2 regions of the Dendrosporobacter quercicolus genome follow, and region 2 is predicted to be linked to the other one. Evidence: riboswitches for the same ligand, from Rfam matches in the RefSeq annotation. Region 2 holds a riboswitch; the other holds the start of a gene.

The links. A riboswitch is a leader RNA that binds a small molecule or an ion and turns the genes downstream of it on or off. The one in region 2 is predicted to bind cyclic di-GMP.
Region 1: another riboswitch for cyclic di-GMP. It lies ahead of BLR06_RS18640 (methyl-accepting chemotaxis protein); the one in region 2 lies ahead of BLR06_RS16520 (methyl-accepting chemotaxis protein).

The regions. Positions count from the first base shown of each region.
Region 1 covers NZ_FNHB01000018.1:4,967-8,158, forward strand. The annotation lists gene BLR06_RS18640 (methyl-accepting chemotaxis protein) at 1-974, opposite strand, end outside; cyclic di-GMP riboswitch class I at 1,087-1,171, opposite strand; gene BLR06_RS18645 (hypothetical protein) at 1,391-1,720, shown strand; gene BLR06_RS18650 (TolC family protein) at 1,777-3,051, opposite strand.
Region 2 covers NZ_FNHB01000012.1:643-3,834, forward strand. The annotation lists gene BLR06_RS16520 (methyl-accepting chemotaxis protein) at 148-1,836, opposite strand; cyclic di-GMP riboswitch class I at 1,936-2,019, opposite strand; gene BLR06_RS16525 (hypothetical protein) at 2,034-2,330, opposite strand; gene BLR06_RS16530 (ABC transporter ATP-binding protein) at 2,379-3,192, opposite strand, start outside.

The DNA of each region.
Region 1 (3,192 bases), on a different contig from region 2:
GACATCGCTTCAACAACGGTAGTTGACTGATTGACGGCATTTACCTGTAATTCAGCCCCGCGTGAAACCTCGGCTATGGTACCGGCAACCTGATTGGTTGCCTGGGCAGACTCACCGGCGCTGGCGGTAAGCTGCTGCGATGCAGTCGCTACCTGCTCACTGAGAAGCCTGACATTGCCGACAAGTCCGTTTAAATTGCGGATAGTGTCATTTAAAGCTTTCCCCATCATGCCAATTTCATCACTGGACATGATTTTAACTTCCTGGGTTAAGTCACCGCTGGCAACCAAATTCAAGGTATCCACCGTATTGTTTAATCGCCGGGCGATCATCTTCGCCAGCAGCCAGCTGGCGGCTGCCGAAATTGCCACCGCTGCAATTGTCAGCACAATAATCAGATTCTTGGCGGTGCTCGCATTGGCTTCTCCGGCCTTATTGGCGTCATCGCTGGTTTTGGCATTAAAATCAGCCAGTTCTTTAAGAATTGCATTTACCTTAATCAAATGCTTGCTGGCATTTTGCGAAAAATACCCATAGGCCTCTTGTTTTTGACCAGCCTGAGCCATAGCCAGCGCTTTTTCCCGCTCCACCCGGTACAGCCCGATTTCCTCATCTAACTCAGTAATCTTTTGTTCTTCAAAAGCCGTTAGCCTGGCATTCTTATAATCAGTCATTGTTTGATTGGTCTCAGCAGCCAGCGTCTTAATTTCAACCAGCGTCTTTTGCTCCGCGGCCTTATCAGGGTTACCCAGAATGATTTCCAGAATCATGCCATGAACAGCACTAAAATTGTGCCGTGTTTCATTAAGTCTTTTCACCGGCAGCAAACGGTCATGGTACATTCCTGACATTTCATGACTGATTTGATTGGTATAATAGTAACCAATGCCGCCCATAATCAGGAGAAATAATGCCGATATCATTACTGCAACCATTATTTTTGTTAATACTTTTAAATTATTGAACCATTGCAATTCTTTGCACTCTCCTTCGTCACCCTTATGCAAGCAAATACCCTAAAATACCTCTTGCCGGCAGCCGGGCAACAAAAAACCAGACATAAAGTCTGGTTTTACACTTATGTCAAGCGGCAGCCTGGCAATCATTAATAAATATTGTTAGACCCATGGCTTTGCGTCCTTATCTTTCGATAAGTTTGCCTATAAAGTTGAATTAAAATTGGGTACTGCTTGTTTTTACATTATACCCATTCTCAATTGCAAAAGCAACAATAAATTACAAATTCCGATACAAATTTCCTTTTTTTCAAATTCCCGGTAATCAGACATTTTCTCCAATACACCCGCCCGATTGCCGTCCCGACTGCATTGCATATTTAGCTAATTTAGCTTATAGTTATAAATAAACTCAATTGGTTAGGAGACAATCAATGACCCCTAAAGCTGAATTATTCGAACTAATAGAAAAACTGCCTGAGGACAAAATTCCTCAGGCGATTGAGACAATCAACGCCCTGCTTGGTCTGCAGCCGCCCAATAACAGCCAACCGACGGCAACAGCAGATCCCGAACGGCCGCTCAACGAGCTGTTAACCGCAATCATTGGTTCTGTAACCAATTCTTTTTACGACCTGTCAGTTGAAAATGAACGAGCCGGAGCAAAAATCATTGCCAAACGCCTCGGTTTCTCCCGGACCAGAATACTGGAAGCCTGGGATGTCTATAAAAAGAGCCGCCAAATTGACGTACATAAACAGTAAACGCCAGGGATGACACTTTACCTGCACCTGCAGGCAAAGTGTCATCCCTTAATGAATCATTTTTGACCAATCGCTTTTTGCAGTTTAGCCTGATTAATATTATAATCATATAGCGCCTCGGTATAGTTTGTTCCAGCCTGGGTCAGCGCCAGCTGCGCATCAATAACATCAAGATTGGTGCCCGCACCGGCGTAATATTTCGTCTGGGCAATCTTTAAATCTTCAGTCGCCTTATCCACGGCGACCTGAGTAGCGCCAATCCTCTTTTCAGCCTCTTTCATGCTCAGATACGCCTGACGCACCTCCAGTTCAACGCTATTGCCGGTTTCTACAGACTGCTCCCGGGCCTTATTCAGGGAGCTCTCTGCCTGTTTAACTTTGGCGCCGGTAACGCCGGAATCAAAAATATTCCAGTTGGCCATCAAACTCAGCGACCAGTCATTTTCGTTACCGGGGAATTCAGTGCCGCTCCAGCCTTCGGCGGCGCTGAACGTCACCGTTGGCTTGCGGTTGCTGTTGGCGACCTTTATCCCTTTTTTCGCTGATTCAATACTCAGCTGCGATTGCTCAATCTCCGGACGATTTGCCACAGCCTGGGCAATGGCATCCGCCAGAACGATTTCGCTTTTCACATACCCCAGTTCATCCTTAAGCTTATTTTCAGTATCTAACGGCATCCCGATGGTATTATTCAGGGCCGCCATTGCCAGATCATAACTATTCTGGGCTTTCGTTAAATTTTGCCGGGCATTGACCAGCTCGACCTCTGATCTGAGAACATCGGACTTGGCTACCACACCGGCTTCAAACTGCGCCTGCACTTTATCCAAATGCTCAGCGAGATTATTTACCGTCTCCTGATTAACGGCTGCCAGGTTCAGGGCCTGCAGCACATCATAATAGGAGGTTGTTGCCGCTAACCTGAGCTGCTGCTCGGTTTTAGCTACATTGAGCTTTGCACTGTCGGCATTTAACTTGGCTTGATCAATCAACCCTTCATTACGTCCGCCTGAATAAAGCGTCCAGTTCAGCTTCAGCGAGGTACTAAAGCTATCGCCATCAGGCGCAGCTGAAGTGTCCGGTCCATGCGTCCCGCCGGTTCCGACCGATACTGACGGCCCCGTTCCGGCCTTAGCCTCGCTAAGGCCCCATTCAGCCTTTTCCTTGTCGCTTACCGCCATTTTAATTGACGGATTGTTTTTAAGCGCAGCCGCCACACTATCATCCAGAGAAAGCTCCTGCGGCGCTGCCATAACGCCGGCGCTGTGTAAAAACAGCACCCCGCCGCTTAACATAATGCTGAACGGCTTCTTCCATGAACTTTGCTTCATATTTCTCACCTTTCGACTGACCTCTGTGGCCATGATTTTATCATCAATTGCGCCACCTTGTTTAAGTTAACATAATAATTTTAATACTTTCTGACTGATCAGTCAATTGGTAAAAACTTAGCAATTGTAAAACATCAAAAA
Region 2 (3,192 bases):
GCAGATTCCCCGGCAATCCCGAAGCTGAACGGATACCCGATGACCATGACCCACCGAAAACGAACGCCAAAAGAACAATACTTAAGACATAAGAAACCTCCAACTACCCGGCCTGATTCATCGATCGGAGTAATTGGAGGTATTGGTTTACAGCTTAAACTTGCTAATAATTAAATTCAGTTCTTCCGCCATCTTGGCCAGGGATTCCGCATTATGATTAATCTCATGCATGCTGGCGCTTTGTTCTTGTGAGGCGGCGGCTACCGTTTGAACGCTGGCTGTCGTCTGCTCGGCAACCGCGCTGATATTCTGAACATTTCCTACAATCGCCTGGGTTCCTTTCGCCGATTCTTCAATCGTGGAAGTGATTTGGCTGACAACAGTTCTGACTGTGTTGAGTTTTTCGATGATCACCTCGAAGCCCCGCTGCGTGTTTAAAGTTACCTGCTGCCCTGCGGCTACCTCCTCATTCCCTTTACTCACATGATGAACTGCGATATCAATGTCCTCAGTCATTTTTTTAATGATTTCCCCGATATGCTGCGTTGATGCGGCGCTTTGTTCCGCCAGCTTCCGGACTTCCTCAGCTACTACGGCAAAGCCTCTGCCGGCTTCACCCGCGCGAGCAGCTTCAATGGCGGCATTTAACGCTAACAGGTTGGTTTGCCCCGCCAGATTCTGGATTACAGTCACAATCTCGCGGATATCTTCCGAACCTTTGGCCAACGAATTGGCAACTTCCGTAATACTGTTCATTGAAACGGAAACAGTTTCATTTTGCGTAACAATCCGGGTCAGCAAATCCATCCCCTGGGCGGCCTCTTCCACCGCGTTTTGCGTATTGGCATTTACCTCTGCGGCATTGGCGTTCATTTCCTCCGTACTTGCCGAAAGCTGCTGGATGGTTGCCGACATCTCAGTAATATTATTGGTATTTTGCGCTGAACCGCTCGAAACCTCGGCCACCGTATTGGATACAACTTCCGCTGCCCTTAGCTGTTCTTCCACTGTTGCGCTCAACTCCTGGCTGGCTGCAGCCAGCGACTCGGAGTTTTGCCGGATATGACCTACCAGTGCGCGCAGGGCATTCTTCATTCCATCCATTGAAGCAGCCATATCGCTAATCTCATCATTCATTTTCACCTGATAGGAAGTTGCTGTCAAATCGAATTTACTGATTGCGTCCAGTTCATTTCCGACATGGTTTAAGCGTTTTGCCATCCACTTGCTATACCAAAAAGCTAAACCGCAAACAAATAAAATAATTACCGCGCTTAAAATTCCCACAAGACTTTGGGTTGCTTTCTGCTTTGCCAGCAGCTCGTCTGTAGATTGTTTTAAATAATCCTCCTCCAAAGCGAGAGTCTTATCAAACTGCCCGTCAAGCTGCTGCGATAGGCCTCTTCCCGTCTCAAGCAGTGCGTCAAAAGAAGGATCGTTTGCTTTTTTGGCATCCATAAGCTGACCCATTTTCAGACTATAATCCTCCAGCATTTGCTCTAACTTAACAGCTTCAGCTTTTACCGCGGGGTTTTCCACCCCGGCGACAAATATCTTTAACTGCTCAACGCTTTCTGCAAAACTCTTCCTGGACTCTTGTTCATAACTGGCAATTCCGTAGCCAAGAAAACCACGCAAATCGGCAATTCCGTTATTCATACCACCCTGAGCTTTGGTAATCAACAGCATGTTGGCTGATGTATGGGTGATTAAAGATTCATATGTATCACCGGCAGTTGTGTATTGATACGCTGTGTATCCCACTAAAATCAGCATAAAAGAAATTGAAACCAAAAACATTCCGCCCAATTGGGCAATAATAGGAAATCTCCGCATAAAATAAACCCCTTCCTTTGTTACAGATAGAAAAATATCAGCTCAAATTGTTGCATTATCTCCTCCCTTGAAAGAAACAGTTTTATACGTTTTTCCCCATATAGCAGCCTGGCAGGCATAGAATACATCCTTAGCCCCATAGCTTTGCGTCCTTAATTTTCATTAAGTTTGCCAATATTATCCAGAGAATATCCAGTTTAATCGTAATAATTCTCTATTACATATAGAAATCCTTTAATATGCATAAATGAATAATCAGCGCTTTGTTCAATAGCCACGGCAAACCAAGAGCTGATTATCGCAAAATTAAAATCCGGCGGGTCAGCCGCCAGCCGGTCGCAAATAAAAAAGCCACCCATTTTTCCAGAAAAATGAGTGGCGAAACTGAACATCAGGTCCAGAAAAATCCACCTGCCGCCTGCTTGTGCTGCAGCTTTTAGCAACGATTTTCCATTGAACCCATTATAGCCGAAACTGCGGGAACTGTAAAGCATTGCGGGGTACCCCACTGCCGACCCGCCTGCTGCTAAAGGCGGATCCGGTTAAAAATAAGCGCAGCCGTCGCCCTTGGTATAATTGTTGATCAAATCCAGAATTTCCTCGCGAAGTTTTAAAAATTCCGGTGTGTACCGGGAACGATTTGATTTTTCGCCAATCATGCTATGGGTAAAATCCGGCCGGAATTCCTTGATGATCCGCCCCGGCCGCTTTGACATGACCAGTACTCTGGTCCCTAATGACAGCGCCTCATCGACATCATGGGTGATAAATAAAATTGTGCATTGTGATTCTCGCCAGATGTTGCGCAGCAAGCTTTGCATTTGCTCGCGGGTGAGTGCATCTAATGCGCCAAATGGTTCATCCATCAACAAAACCCTTGGCTGATTGACCAGGGCTCTGGCAATCGCAACCCGCTGCTTCATTCCTCCTGATAATTGGTACACCTTGCTGGTGCGAAATTCCAGCAAGCCGACTTTTTTCAGATATTCCTCCGTCAGCTTTTGACTTTCCAGTTCAGGTAGCTTGCGCATTTTCAAGCCAAACTTTACGTTGGCTGCTACGTCCAGCCACGGGTATAAAGGAGGGTGCTGAAAAACAACGCCGCGCTGCCAGTCAGCCCCAGTGATGGCCTCCCCATCCATAACGGCAGCGCCATCTGTCGGCGCTATAAAGCCGGCGATAATTTTTAACAGGGTGCTTTTACCACAGCCGGAAGGCCCCAGCAGGCAGACAAATTCGCCTGCATCCAACGTTAAAGTAATGTTTTCCAATGCATCTACATCCTGATCCGAACGGTAAGTAAGTGAAACACCGGCTAAAGCTACGACTGCAGCAGCCGCTTCAGCCGAGCGTCGA